DNA from 2 places in the Pseudogemmobacter sp. TB195 genome. Region 2 is predicted to be linked to the other one. Evidence: riboswitches for the same ligand, from Rfam matches in the RefSeq annotation. Region 2 holds a riboswitch; the other holds the start of a gene.

Region 1 (7,628 bases), on a different contig from region 2:
CGAGGTGCGGCTGGCGGCTTTGCTGCCGGGCTGGGCCTGGCTTGTGCTGACCGCCGGGCTGGTCATCGCCGCCTGGCTGATCGAGGGCCGCCGGGGCGCGAAGCGCTGAGGGGGGGGGCGGGCTGCCGAATGCCCTTTCCCCCTGTTTGCTGCCGGGGAGGCAGCGGCCCGTTTCTGGCAAGCGAAACGAGGCCCGGGTAGAGCCGAGGCCTCATTTTGTCAGGTGTCAGGCGCGGCTGATCTCGTCGAGATACCAGGTGATATAGCGCAGCTCGTTATACTCCATCGGTGCGATGGGGCCTGGCTCGAAGTAATGCGATTTCACGCCGCGTGCGGTGTGTTCGATGATCTTCTTGTCTTCCTCGGTCGTGACTTTCCAGAGCCAGGTCAGGCGGTTCAGATCGTAATCGACGCCTTCCTCTGCGCCGTCTTTCACCAGCCAGATCAGTTCCATCTCGCAGGTATCATGGGTTTTCGGGATGAAACGGTAGATCATGCCGTGATCGGGATAGCAGACCAGAAATGTGGTGCCACCGAGATGGATTGAGGTCACGCCGCCATCATAATCGGTGAAGCGCCCCATCAAAGGTGCGAGGGGGGAGCCATCTTCGGACCCGGTCGAGGCGCCCTCGTAAAGCGCATAGCGGAAAACATCGACCGCCTCGCCGCCCCGGGATGAATTCTGCCAGTGATTGCCCGACAGCACCGAAAGCCCGAGCGCGCAGCTCTTTTCCTCCATGGCGGCATTGAGACCGGCGATCACTTCGGGCGGTTGCTCCAGCGCATGGGTCTGCGAATATTCCGGATGCGCCGGGCCACAGTGATAGCATTCGACATAATTCTCGACCGCCAGCTTCCAGTTCGCGGAAATCGGATAGGTCTCGCGATGGGCGACCTTTGCCGCGCCCCAGCCATATTGGCCGATACTGGCGTGCAGGGATTGCTCCACTTGCGTGAAATCCAGCGGGTCTTTCGCGAAGGAGATGAAGACCAGCCCTTCGACCACCTTCACATGTACTTTTTTCAGCGCATGTGCGGCGCGGTCGAAATCCTTCGGCATCAGCCGGGCCGCGCGCAAAGCGCCGTCCAGCGTATAGGTCCAGGCGTGATAGGGGCAGACGAACATCTTCGCATTGCCCTTGTCTTTGGTGCAGACCTCGGCACCGCGATGGCGGCAGGAATTCAGGAGCCCATGCACCTCGCCCTGCATGTCGCGTGTCAGGATGACCTGTTCATCGCCAAGGCGGAACAGCTCGAAATCGCCGGGCTTCGGGATCACGCTTTCATGGGCCAGACAGTGCCAGTGGCGGCGGAACACCCGCTCCATATCACGGGCAAAGACGTCCGGATCCATGTAGAAATCCCGAACGAGGCCATGGCCCGGGCGGTGTTCCGCGATCAGCCGCGCAATGGCGTCGGGCTTTTGGTCCGGGGTGGAAAAACTATCGTCGTGAAGCGCGCCCAATCTGGCCTCCTGCTGGTTTGTTTGCTGCCCCGGGTGATCGGAGACGCCGGGCTATGGTCCGGGGCGGACCTGCCAAAGCGCTCCTGACTGCCCGCCGCAGCCACGCTGATTTCCGCCTCAGGGCTGGTTTCCGGATGTCTGGCCTGTGCCCTTTCGCGAACAGAAATGGCACCTTCCCGGCCGCTCCTTCAGCCAGTGGGTCCCGCCATGCCACGAAGCGCCGCACCCGTTGCGGGGGCAGCGCCGGCATCGGTCCGGCTTCCCAATTCTCCTCCAGACCTCCCGATATGGTGGCACCCTGATCTGACGCGATCAGAGCAGGCGCTATGTGAAAAACTGTTCTGTCTGCGGCAAATTATGTCGAAATTGATCTGAGGCCCGGAATGTGATGCGTTTCAGGCTGCGGCCCGCCCTCCGGCGCCCGGCTGAGCGCGAAACTGGGCTAAAATGCTGCTTCCGATCATTGCTGATCACGACCAGGGCAAAGCGGGCCCTGGCCCTTTGCCCGGCGATCAGGGCCGTGACGAGGCCTCTGGCTTCCTCACCCGGCCCCGAGGCGGGGGAAGCGGCCTCAGCGCCGAGCGTCAGTTGCGCGAGGGTCTCGGGGATGTCAGGCCTCGCCCGCCCGGGCAGCATCAGCGCGATGTTTTGCGCCGCCGTCAGACCGGGGATCACCGCCGCCGCCGTTGACGCGTGCAGCGCAGACTCGCTCCAATGGTCGGGCGGAACGGCGGAATGGCGTGGCGGTCCGCGCAGCAGATCCGTTGCCGCTGCGACTGGCAGGAAACCGCAGGCCGGATCTCTGTCGGGGCAAACAGATCTTCCATCTCGCGAAAGCGTCAGGTCCGGTTGCACCCCGCCCGCCGACGTCGCGCGCGGTCATGCCAAAGTGTTTGTGAAAAGCGGTGCTGAGATGGCCGGGGCCGGAAACGCCTCAATCATAGGCGGCTTCGGGCAGCGAGCGGCGGTTGCTCCGGATCAGATTGGCGGCGCGTTCCAGCCGCAGATCGCGCAGGCATTCAAACAGTGTCATGCCGGCTTCGCGCCGGCAGCTGCGCTTGAGCGTCACATGGCTGTTGCCGGGGCTTTGGGCGAGATGATCCAGGCAAAGTGTCCCCACGTGCCGGTCTTGCAGCAGGGCCTCGGGCATATCCTGGCCGAACTGCGCGTTCGTCGAAGACCTGACCGATCAGGGCCAGGCATTCGCTTTCTTTGCGAAAAAGTGCCGCCGCACTGGTCAGGCCGTCGAAAGACCTCTCGGGCAGATGCCGCGCCGGGCAGGAGAGGAAAAAGCCCGGCACCATGCCCTGGCCGGGCAGCTCTGCTGTCATCAGGGCGCGCAGACGCAGGCTGACAATATCGGATTCCATGGTGGTCACAAAGCTCAGACAGGCCTCGCCCGGAAGCGTGATCCTCGTGGTCTTGCCCTTGCCGGGCAGGAAATGGGCAGGCTTGATCCGGCGCAAGGTTGGCGGTTCGCAGCGGCGTAGCCTTTCGTGATGTGGCGGTCGGGCCACTGGTAAAGGGACCCGCGCCAGTCGCGCCGCAGGAGGGGCCACTGTCATGCAAATCAGTATCTGTGCAGCCAGAGGCCGCCGGTGGCGCGATATTGTCCATTCATGCTCTTGCCCGCCACGCCCGACAGTTGAGCCAGAATGCCGCGACGGTCCCCTGCCTTGCGGGTCGGGTCTTTCCCATGGCCGGGATTGCCGGGCCTCAGGGGGGTATCGGATTGTCTCTCCGCTCTCAGTCGCGGGGGCGGTCGGATTTCGTACGGCCTCTTCCGCCTGTTGCGAACCTGGTGGCCGTCCTGTTCCTGGCCATTTACCCTGGCGCAATGGCACCATTCGGTGCCAGGTGCCAGGTGCCGGGCCAGGGTCTGAGACAGCTTGCGGGATCTCGCGCCGCAGAGGTCAGGCTCCCCGCGGGCCGGCGTGACGTCGGTCCTGCGTCAGAAGGGCTTTACCACCACGGCCCAGAGGATGGCGATTACGGCAAAGACGCTGATTTCGTTGAAGATCCGCAGAAACAGGTCACTTTCGCGGAACTCGCCGCGCCGCGCGCGCCAGACCATGCGGCCGGTCCAGATGTAATGGATCACAAGAAACGCGACGAGGCTCAGCTTCAGATGCAGCCAGGGATCAAACCCCCACCAGCCGATAGCCAGCCAGAGCCCGGTCGCAATGGCGATCACCATCAGCCCGGCCGAAAAGCGATAGAGCCGCAGGGTCAGATCGCCAAGCGGTCCGAAAGCGCCAAGGCTGGCCCATTCGCGCTTCCAGTAGATCAGCGCGCGCGGCACCGCGAAGATCGAGGTCATCCAGCCCATCACGGCCAGAATATGAATGATTTTGATCCAGTCCATCGGCTCAGGTGGCAGATTTCCCCCTCTTTGATCAAGGGAGAAACTGTCGCAGGGCCTCAGTAGCCCCGGATACGGTCCACCAGATGGAGGAGGGGCTCGCCCGTTTCTGCGCGGCGGATGTTTTCGGCAATCACCTGTGAGGCGGTCACCGCGCGGGTATCGGCGGCAACATGCGGCGTGATGGTGACCTTAGGATGCGCCCAGAACGGGTGGTCCTGCGGCAGGGGTTCGACCCGGAAGACATCCAGCGTGGCATGCGAGATCTGGCCGGCATCCAGCGCCGCGATCAGCGCGGCATCGTCAATCAGCGGGCCACGCCCCGGGTTGATGACCACGGCGCCCGGGGCCGTCATCGCGAGCGTGTCTGCATTGAGGATATTCTGCGTGTCCGGCGTGTTGGGCAGCAGGGTGATGACGATCTGCGCATCGCGCAACGCTTCCCGCAGGCCGGCCTCACCATGAAAGGTTGCGAGGTCCGCGATGGATTTCGGGCTGCGGCTCCAGCCTTTGACCGGGAAATTCAGGGCCTGGAGCGCGCGGGCACAGGTGAGGCCCAGCTCGCCCAGACCAAGGAAGGTGACCGGGCGCTGGCGGGCGATGGGCGGGCAGGCGTGGTCCCAGACCCGGCCTGGATTGACGATATGGCGGTCCATGCCGAGATGATGGCGCAAGACGTGTCCCGTGACATATTCCACCATGCTTTCGGTCAGGCCCGGATCGACCATCCGGGTCAGCGGCTGGGTAAGGCTTTGATTGCCCACGATACGCTCGACCCCGGCCCAGAGCGACATGACCGCTTTGGCGCGGGTGAAGGGGGCGAAATCCTGCAAAGGCGAGGTGGGCGCATAGAGGATATAGTCGATCGCCGCAGGGTCATGCGCTTCGGTAACGATATCGGCGCTGATACCGGCCGCCCTTAGCGCGGCGGGCAGGAAGGGTTCATATTCATCCCAGCCGGGAGCGGAAAAGAAGATCTGTGTCATGGCCGCGAGCCTGCGTCGCGCTGCATGATTTGTCCAGAGGGGGCGCCCCTTCGGGGCGCTTTGCGCGTTCCGCGCGGTGCGTATTTAAGTCAGGAGAAAGCCCATTCCCCCTTGATGCTAATACTTATCTGCTGGCTGCCGCTCAGCGCGGCCGGTGGACATGGGCGCTTTGCATCAACCCAAAGCCCACAAGGATCACCAGCATGGCCGAGCCGCCATAGGACATCAGCGGCAGCGGCACGCCGACCACCGGTGCCATGCCCATCACCATCGACAGGTTCACCGCGATATAGAAGAAGAAGTTGGCGGCGACCCCGATGATCAGGAGGGAGGAGAACCGGTCGCGGTTTTGCAAGGCCGAGATCATGCAGAATCCGATGATCAGCGCGTAAAGGATCAGCAGCGAGAAGGCCCCGACAAAGCCGAATTCCTCGGCGAGCGTCGAGAAGATGAAGTCGGTCTGCTTTTCCGGCAGATAGTTCAGCCGCGACTGGGTGCCCTGCATGAACCCCTTGCCCGACCAGCCTCCGGAGCCAAGGGCGATCTTGGCCTGGATGATGTTATAGCCCGCCCCCAGCGGATCGGCAGAAGGGTCGAGGAAAGTGTCGATCCGGCGGAACTGATAGTCATGGAGGAGCTGCCACTCAGTGCCCCGGCTCTGGAACACTGCCACAACAGTGCCCACGACCAATCCGGTCACGGCAGCGAAATACCAGTAGCTGACGCCGGCCGCGAACATCACTGCCGCCCCCGCCATGAGGAGCATCAGCGAAGTGCCGAGGTTGGGCTGCATCAGCACCAGCACCGTCGGCAGCGAGGTCAGCAGCACCGGGATCAGCACCCATAAGGGTCGCGATACTTTGCGGATATCGAGCCAGTCATAATAGGCGGCCAGCATCAGAACGAGGCTGAATTTCATCATCTCGGAGGGCTGGAGCCGCAACGGCCCGAAATCGATCCAGCGCTGCGCCCCCATGCCCACGACGCCATAGAGATCGACGATGATCAGAAGCACGAAAGAGGTCAGATAGGCGATCCCCGCCATCGAGCGCCAGAACCAGACCGGCACCATGGCGACCATGAACATCAGCACCATGCCGGCGGCAAAGACCTGGGCCTGGCGCCGGGCCCAGAGGTTGAAATCCCCGCCCGCCACCGACCAGAGCATCAGGATACCCACCGCCGAAACCGCCGTAACCAGCACGATCACCTGCCAGTTCAGGTAAAGCACCTTGCGGATGCCAGTCGGTGCCTGTTTCAGGCGGTTCTCGAAAAATGCCATTGGCTCAGGCCTGATCGGAAGTGGTGAGGGCGCCGGTCTCGGGGTCGCGCAGCGGCAGGTCTTTCAGCATCGATTCGATCCGGCCGCGCTGGTCGGAAGGGTAGGCGGCCAGGGGCGGGCGGCCTCCGGCAAGGGCCGCAAGGATCACATCGCGCGCAACCGGCGCCGCCACAGTCGAGCCGCCGCCGCCATGTTCGATGATCACCGCCACCGCATAGCGCGGATTGTCATAGGGCGCATAGCCCACGTAAAGCGCATGGTCGCGCCTGCGCCAGGGCAATTGTTCGTTGCGGATCACACCCTGGCTGCGCTCGGCTGCGCTGATGTTGCGGACCTGGCTGGTGCCGGTTTTGCCGGCAAGGATCATGGTCGGATCAACGATCCGGGCCGAGCGCGCGGTGCCCGCCTGGCTGTTGACCACATCCCACATCCCCTGGCGCATCGCCGCAAGATGGCGTTCTTCAATCCCGAGTGAGGCCGGTTCAGGCGCGGCAATCTCTTTCCCGTCGATCATCCGCACCAGGCGCGGCTCTACCGCGCGGCCCGAGGCGATCCGCGCCGTCATCACCGCCAGTTGCAAAGGCGAGGCCAGCACATAGCCCTGACCGATCGAGGCGTTGATCGTGTCGCCGATCCGCCAGTCCTGGCCGTAGCTTTCCTGTTTCCAGGCGCGGTCGGGCATGGTGCCCGGCACAATCGCCGACATCGGCAGCTCATGGCGGCCCCCCAGCCCGAGACGGCGGCCCATCTCGGCCATCTTGTCGATGCCGACCTTTTGCGCGATGTCGTAATAATAGACGTCGCAGCTTTTCTGCAGGCTCTGGGTCAGCGACAGCGTGCCATGGCCGCCCCGGCTCCAGCAGTGGAAGCGGCGGCCGCCGAATTCCAGATAACCCGGGCAGCGCACCTTATGGCCAAGGTCAATCGCACCTGAATCAAGCGCCGCCAGCGCGGTGACCATCTTGAAGGTCGAACCGGGCGGATAGGCGCCCGAGACCGCTTTATTCGCCAGTGGCCGGTGGTCGTTTTCGGTCAGGCTGGCATAATCGGTATGGCTGATGCCGCGCACAAAAAGGTTCGGGTTGAAAGAGGGCGCCGAGGCGCAGCACAAGAGATCGCCGTTCCGGACATCCATCACCACCACGGCGGCGCTCTCGCTGCCCAGACGGGCCTGGGCGAAGTTTTGCAGATCGGCGTCGATGGTCAGGCGGATATCGCCGCCGGCGACACCTTCCTCGCGGCCAAGTTCCCGCATCACCCGGCCAAAGGCGTTCTTTTCCACCTGGCGAGTGCCGGCACGACCGCGCAGCACCTTCTCCATCCAGCGCTCGGTCCCGATCTTACCGATCTGGAATTTCGGCAGTCTGAGGATCGGGTCAGGATCCTCCTGCTCGTCGAGATCCTTTTGCGACACCGCGCCGACATAGCCGACGATATGCGCGAAATCATAGCCGCGCGGATAGATCCGCGACAGGCCGACCTCGGGGATCACGCCAGGCAGCGCCGGCGCATTGATCGCAACTTTCGAGAAAT
Region 2 (7,628 bases):
TCGCATCGGCCACCGCCAGCACCGTGCGCCCCCAGGAGATGCAGAGCGTCTCGCCCGGGGTCAGCATCCGCTCAAGCTGCCGCGCCCCGGCGGCGCCAAGGGCTGCCAGTCGCGTCGCCGCATCGTCTCCGGGCTGCACCGGCACCACCAGCGCCTCTTCGAGGCCAAAGCGCGCGGCGAGGGCCAGCGACAGCGAATGCCGCGCCATCACGCCCGCATCCATGCTGATCCGCACCGCGCCGCGTTCGCGCGCTTCCTGAAGATAATTGACCACGCTGGCACGCGAGACGCCGAGCCGCGCGGCGATATCGCTCTGGTTCAGGCTTTCCTCATAATAGAGCCAGGCGGCCCAGATCACGATATCGTCGAATTCTGCCGGCACGGCCCCCCGCCCGCGTATCTGCGCCTCTGCCGACATCAGTCCCCCTGCCCGTCACGCCCAGTCATGCCATCAGCTTTGCCACGAAACCCAGGCCTTGGCGAGGCTTTCACCGATCTCTTTCGTACTCGCATTGACATTTGACACCAATAACTGTCATTTGACATCAACTCAGACCTGAATGTCCAAGGAGAAGATCCGATGCAATCCCTGTGGTCCGATGCGGATTTCGAGAAAACCGTTGCCGCCTATGTCGCGGCCGGCGTGAACCGCGATGTGGCGATCCGCACCTGGACGACGCGGCTGCTGGGCCAGGTGCCGCAGCTGGTGCTGCATGGCGGCGGCAATACATCGGTGAAAACCGTGATCAATGACCATGACGGCACGCCGGTCGAGGTGCTCTGCGTCAAGGGGTCGGGCTGGGATATGGGCCAGATCGAACCGGCAGGCCTGCCGGCGCTGCGTCTGGCCGAGCTGAAGGCGATGGTGAATTACGAGACGCTGTCGGATGACGATATGGTCATGCTGCAGCGCCGCCTGTTGCTGGATCCGGCCTCGCCCAACCCTTCGGTCGAGGCGATCCTGCATGCGATCCTGCCCTTCCGCCATGTCGATCACACCCATGCCAATGCGATTGTCGCGCTGACCAATCAGCCGAATGGCGAGGCACTGATCCGCGCGCTTTACCCCGAATATATCGTCATTCCCTATGTCATGCCGGGCTTTGACCTCTCGAAGGTCTGCCTCAGGGCCTTTAATGAACGCCCTGATGCGCCCGGGATGATCCTGATCAAACACGGGATCTTCACCTGGTCCGACGATCCGCGTGTCGCCTATGAGGCGATGATCGAGGCGATCACCCGCGCCGAAAACCGCATCGCGCAAGGCAATCCGAAACCATTTGGCACCGCGCCGGTGCTGGGCGGGCTTGCAGACGCGGCAGAGATCGCGCCGATCCTGCGCGGCGCCATCGCATTGCCGGGCGCGCAGGAAGGCCTGCCCCGCCGTTTCGTGATCGAACATCGCGTGAACCAGGATATCCTGGATTTCTGCGGCGCGGAAAATGTCGAAAGCCTGACCCGGCGTGGCAATGCGACACCCGAACATGTCATCCATATCAAGCGCTTCGGCCTGGCACTGCCCGCGCCAAAAGCGGGTGATCTGAAGGCCTGGGCGGCGCTGGTGCGTGAGAAGATCGCGGGCTATATCGCGGATTACACCGATTATTTCACCCGCAACAATGCGCGTGCGGGCGGCATCAAGACCATGCTCGACCCGATGCCCCGCGTCTTCTACGTCGAAGGCGTCGGCGTCTTTGCCGCTGGTCCGACTGCGAAAGCCGCCCGGATCGGGGCCGATGTCGCCGAGGCGACGATCCAGGTGATCCGGGGTGCCGAAGGGATCGACGCTTTTGAGGCTCTGCCCGAGGAAGACCTTTTTGATCTGGAATACTGGTCGCTGGAACAGGTGAAGCTGAAAAAGGTCGCCGAAAAGCCGCTGACCCGCCAGGTCGCGGTGATCACCGGCGGCGCCGGTGGTCTGGGCCTTGCCATGGCCGAGGCGCTTCGCGCCGAAGGTGCCGAGATTGCACTGCTGGATATTGACGCCGACAAGGCCGCAGAGGCGGCGACGCGGCTGGGCGGCATCGGCATCGGCTGCGATCTGACCGATGCGGTCGCGGTCGATGCGGCGATTGCGCAGGTGGCGCTGCGCTTTGGCGGCGTTGATATCCTCGTCTCGAATGCCGGGGCGGCCTGGCAGGGCGCGCTTCTCGACGTGTCGGATGCCGATTTCCGCGCTGCCTTCGAGCTGAATTTCTGGGGTCACCACTATGTTGCCCGCGCGGTGGTGCGGGTGATGCAGGCCCAGGGCACCGGCGGCGCGCTCTTGTTCAACGTCTCGAAACAGGCGGTGAACCCGGGTCCGGACTTCGGCCCCTATGGCACGTCGAAAGCCGCCCTGATGGCCTTGATGAAGCAATATGCGGTGGAACATGCGGCGGATGGCATCACCTCGAATGCGGTCAATCCGGACCGGATCCGCACCGGGCTGATGACCGACCAGATGATCGAAGAGCGCGCCCGCGCCCGGGGCGTCACGCCCGAGGTCTATATGCGCGGCAACCTGCTGCATCGCGAAGTCACCGCCGAAGATGTGGCCCAGGCCGCGCTGGCGCTGATCCGCGCCCGCACCTCGACCGGGGCGGTGATCACCGTCGATGGCGGCAATACCGCTGCGATGCTGCGCTGAGCCAGCCCGACCTGCCCTTTGGCCTGACGCCGGCGGCACGATGTCGCCGGCGCCTTCGTCTGTGCCACACCTGCGGTCCCCCGGGCCGCAGGACAAGCACCGCCGGGACAGGCAGTCCCTCTGCTGCTGCCTGAACCGGATCAAGTCGGGTCGCAGACCGGAACACTGCGGGGGGAATCAATGTTATCCTTCTGTGGCTGACGGGCCGTCATTCTCCCGATCACTGGTCATTGCCAGCCTTCGCCGCGACGACGGCCCTCTGCCCGTGGCGGCGGCCTCTTCCGGCATTGCGCGGGACGGCAGCGGCAGGTCCTCAGCGCCCCTGCCAGCGGTCGGCGAAGACCATGTCTTCCAGCCGGTGACGCTGCCCCCAGCCCCGGACCTCGAGCTCCGGCCGGTCATAGAGGTCGCGCACATGACCAAGGCACAGGAGCGCCACCGGCACCACATCATCGGGCAGATGCAGGATGCGCTTCAGATCACCTTCGCGGAAGATGCTGACCCAGCCGACACCGATCCCCTCGGCCCGCGCGGCGAGCCAGAGGTTCTGCACCGCGCAAACCGTGGAATAGAGGTCGGTCGCGGCATCATGGGTGCGCCCCAGCACCACCGGACCGCCACGTGTGCGATCACAGGTGACGCACAGGCAAAGCGGCGCCTCGGAGATCCCCTGGAGCTTGAGCTGCGAATAAAGCGCGCGCCGCCCCTCGCCGAACATCGCCGCCGCCTCGGTATTGGCGGCCTCGAAAGCGTCACGGATCTCGGCTCGCACGCCCTCATCGCGGATCAGGATGAAATTCCACGGCTGAGAGAGCCCGACCGAAGGCGCGGCATGGGCCGCCGCCAGGAGCCGGAGCAGCAGATCCTCGCTGAGCGGATCGGGCAGGAACTGGCCCCGCACATCGCGCCGCTCAAAGATCGCGCGGTAGACGGCGGCGCGTTCCTCTGCCGAAAAGGCAGCGGCGGTGCCGGGCGCGCGCAGGTCAGGACCGGAAGTGCCCGGATCTGAGCCAAGTGGATCGGAAGGGAGCTGTTCGGCAGGAGCGTGATCGCAACGGGCCGCGAGCGGCAGTTCTATCGGCATGACATTTCCCCTGTCAGGCAAACCGGCGCCCCTGCTGCCGTCCGCGCAGCCGGGGCCGTTCTGGTCTGGCCGGTCTTCTGGCTCGGTTTCATCCCGAAACGGCGCCTTCCCGGCCAAAGCCAGTGGCATCTGCCGCCCGGTCCGCAAAAGCGGTCCACCTTACAGCGTTGGGCACGCGGCGGATTTGCACCGCCTTCCCGATTATCCCTCCGGCCAGGGGCGGCACAGGGTCAGCGCCCTTGCCCGGGCCGGAGAGCACCAGACAGCGTCACTATCAGAGAAGTCCGGCCAGAACGCAACCGCGCCGCCCCCTGATTCGCAGCGACAGGATGCGCCTTGCGATCCGCCCCCGGCCGGCATCGCCGCCCGCACCAGACAGGAGGCCCCGCCCCCAAAGAGCGCGTCTCTCTGTTTCATGCGCCTTTTCACCGGCTTTAGGATGCCGGACGCCGCCCCGTCCCGTCGTGATCATTAAGTTTCGGCAGAAAACCGGCTTTCCCCGGCCTCGGCGGTCGCAGTCCACTTGACCCTCGCGCCGCAATTCCGCCTTATCGCCCTCGAGACGCTTTCAGAAAGATCCCCCAATGTTCTCGAAAACTGCCGCTCCGAATGGCGAGCCCGGACAGGCTGGCTCCCAGGCGACCACGCCTTCATCCGGCGCCAGCCGCAGCAATGCGACCCGTTCTGTGCTGGGCTCTGACCTGAAGATCACCGGCGAGATCAGCTCGACCGGCGCGCTTGAGGTTCTGGGCGAGGTCGATGGCAATATCACCGCCGACGCGCTGGCGGTCGGGCAGCATGGCCGCATCTCCGGCTCGGTCAGCGCGAAATCGGTCGAGGTGCATGGCCGTCTCGACGGCAAAGTCGACAGCCAGCATTTCATCATGCGCGCCACCGCCCAGGTGACCGCCGATATCACTTATGACACCCTGGTGATCGAGAGCGGCGCCACCATCGAAGGCCGCTTCACCCGCGGTCGCGGCTGATCACCCGCATCTGAAATGGCCGCTCTGAACCGGCACCGGTCGGCAGTTCAGAGCGGGGAGTTCAGATCGGGCCAGATGCGCAAAACGCGTCAGCGCAGGCCGATCTCGGCCAAAGCGCGTTCCAGGTCCGGCGGCAGGCTGTCATCGCCGTCCCGGCCCAGCGTCAGGTCGCGCGGCACGTCCTCCGGGCCGATATAGCGCCAGCCCTGAAACGGGCGGCGCGGCGCGGATTCGGTGCGGATGATCTCGCGGTCCATCACGATGGCGCAGCGGCTGATGCCATCACCGGTCTCGACCCGTTCCAGCGCGGTGATGCGCTGCCGGCAGAGGATCACCCCCTTGATCACCCAGTAAAGCGAGCCGCCCGCCAGCACCTCGGCCTCGCGTTTGGGCCACATGCGGGTGACATGTACCGCCTGCCCCGCAGGCCAGCGCGCCGCATTTTCCTCTTGCCAGGTCGCAAGATCCCCGATGCTTTCGGCACCGACACAAAGCTTGAGTATATTCACGAATCCCATGGCCGGATCATAGGCGCCTGCCCCGCCGCCGCAAGATTGACCGATGGCCTCCGCCTCCCTATCCTGTGGCTCTGGCCGGATCCGGCGCAAATGCTGGCCCAGTCCTCGCGCCGCTGACGGCCCTCTTTGCCGGAGGGTCTGCACCTTGCCCGATACTGCACCCGATGCTGACGCCGCCGACCGCCTGACCGGCCCCGCTGCTCAGGACGGGTCTGTCGCGCAGGATGGGTTTGCCACCCCCATCGCGGCCCGGATCTGGGATATGAAATACCGGCTGAAGAACGCGGATGGCACACCCATTGACCTGACGGTCGCCGACAGCTGGCGCCGTGTCGCCCGCGCCCTTGCGGTGGACGAGCCCGATCCCGCAGCCGCTGAGCCCCGGTTCATGTCGACGCTGGAAGGCTTCCGCTTTCTGCCCGCCGGTCGCATCCTGGCCGGGGCCGGCACCGATCGCGCCGTCACGCTGTTCAACTGTTTCGTCATGGGCACGATCCCCGATTCGATGGAGGGGATTTTTCAGGCCCTGAAAGAGGCCGCACTGACGCTGCAACAGGGCGGCGGCATCGGCTATGATTTCTCGACCATCCGGCCGAAAGGCGCATTGGTGGCGTCTGTGGCGGCGGATGCTTCGGGGCCTTTGTCTTTCATGGATGTCTGGGACGCGATGTGCCGCACCATCATGTCCGCCGGCGCGCGGCGCGGCGCGATGATGGCGGTCCTGCGCTGCGATCACCCTGATATCCTTGACTTTATCAGCGCCAAACAGGATGCGGCACGGCTGAGGATGTTCAATCTTTCGGTGCTGATCACCGATGCTTTCATGGCAGCGGTGAACGCGGATCAAAACTGGGATCTGGTCTTTGGCGGCAGGGTTTATCACAGCCTGCCCGCCCGCGCGCTCTGGGACCGGATCATGCGCGCGACCTATGATTATGCCGAGCCGGGCGTGATCTTCATCGACCGCATCAACCAGATGAACAACGTCCATTACGCCGAGGTGATCAGCGCCACCAACCCTTGCGGCGAACAGCCGCTGCCGCCCTATGGCGCCTGCCTGCTCGGGTCGGTCAACCTCGCAGCCCTGGTGCGGGACCCTTTCACCGAAGCGGCCCGGATCGCGGGCGATGAGCTTGCCGATCTTGTCGCGACCGCCGTGCGGATGCTGGATAATGTGATCGACCAGTCGCGTTTTCCCCTGCCTAAACAAGAGGCCGAGGCACGGGCCAAGCGGCGGATCGGCCTTGGCGTCACCGGGCTTGCCGATGCGCTTTTGATGTGCGGGCTGCGCTATGGCGCGGATGAGGCGGTGGCCCAGACCGATGCCTGGCTCAAAGCGCTGTCACGGGCGGCTTACCTTGCCTCGGTGGATCTCGCGAAGGAACGCGGCCCCTTCCCGCTGTTCGAGGCTGAGGCCTTCCTCAGAGGCGGCACCATGGCGGCGATGGACGGGGATATCCGCGATGCCATCCGCAGCCATGGCATCCGCAATGCGCTGGTGACCTCCATCGCGCCCACGGGGACAATCTCGCTTTATGCGGGCAATGTGTCTTCGGGGATCGAGCCGGTCTTTGCCTGGAGCACAAGGCGCAGGGTGCTGCAAAAGGATGGCAGCGCGCGCGAGGAAGAGGTCGGGGATTACGCCCTGATGCGCTGGCGCGCGCTGCATGGTGACGCGCCCCTGCCCGCGCATTTCGTGACCGCGCAGGAGCTGGCGCCGATGGATCATCTGCGGATGCAGGCGGCGGCGCAGCGCCATATCGACAGCTCGATCTCGAAGACGATCAACTGCCCGGCGGATATCCCGTTCGAGGCCTTCCGCGATGTCTATCTCGCCGCCTGGGATATGGGCTGCAAGGGCTGCACCACTTACCGGCCCAATGCCGTAACCGGATCTGTGCTGAGCGTCGCGCCCGCCCCCGGGGACAGCGAGACGCCCCGGGATGCGCCGCTGCCGCGCCCCGCCACGCTTTCGGGCGAGACCTATAAGATCCGCTGGCCGGGCTCGGAACATGCGCTTTACATCACCGTCAATGATATTGTCTCGGGCGGGCGCCGCCGCCCCTTCGAGGTCTTCATAAACTCGAAAAACATGGAGCATTTCGCCTGGACGGTGGCGCTGACGCGGATGATCTCGGCGGTGTTCCGGCGGGGGGGCGATGTGTCTTTCGTGGTGGGCGAGCTGAAGGCGGTGTTCGACCCGAGGGGGGGCGCCTGGATTGACGGGCGCTATATCCCCTCGATCCTCGCGGCGATCGGCGGTGTGATCGAACGCCACCTGATCGCGACCGGCTTCATCGCGGGCGAAGGCATGGGGCTGCAATCCGACCCAGGCGCCCTGCCGCCGGCCGAGGCCCCCGGGAGCGGGATGGGAACCAGGGCCGGAGAGCCCGGACTTCAGGCCATCTGCC

Evidence for each region. Region 2 has a riboswitch for cobalamin ahead of bluB (5,6-dimethylbenzimidazole synthase). Riboswitches for the same ligand answer to the same signal wherever they lie in the genome.
Region 1: linked by a shared signal. The riboswitch ahead of AC4FS3_RS12505 (aromatic ring-hydroxylating oxygenase subunit alpha) and the one ahead of bluB (5,6-dimethylbenzimidazole synthase) in region 2 are both predicted to bind cobalamin.

The regions. Positions count from the first base shown of each region.
Region 1 is NZ_JBZEGG010000011.1:14,658-22,285, forward strand. It holds gene AC4FS3_RS12500 (hypothetical protein) at 1-109, shown strand, start outside; gene AC4FS3_RS12505 (aromatic ring-hydroxylating oxygenase subunit alpha) at 227-1,465, opposite strand; cobalamin riboswitch at 1,570-1,781, opposite strand; gene AC4FS3_RS12510 (hypothetical protein) at 2,485-2,931, opposite strand; gene AC4FS3_RS12515 (CopD family protein) at 3,417-3,830, opposite strand; gene AC4FS3_RS12520 (2-hydroxyacid dehydrogenase) at 3,887-4,813, opposite strand; gene rodA (rod shape-determining protein RodA) at 4,956-6,095, opposite strand; gene mrdA (penicillin-binding protein 2) at 6,100-7,628, opposite strand, start outside.
Region 2 is NZ_JBZEGG010000002.1:156,876-164,503, forward strand. It holds gene AC4FS3_RS03785 (sugar-binding transcriptional regulator) at 1-418, opposite strand, end outside; gene AC4FS3_RS03790 (bifunctional aldolase/short-chain dehydrogenase) at 581-2,629, shown strand; gene bluB (5,6-dimethylbenzimidazole synthase) at 2,943-3,713, opposite strand; cobalamin riboswitch at 3,777-3,977, opposite strand; gene AC4FS3_RS03800 (bactofilin family protein) at 4,298-4,699, shown strand; gene AC4FS3_RS03805 (DUF1489 family protein) at 4,789-5,217, opposite strand; gene AC4FS3_RS03810 (adenosylcobalamin-dependent ribonucleoside-diphosphate reductase) at 5,402-7,628, shown strand, end outside.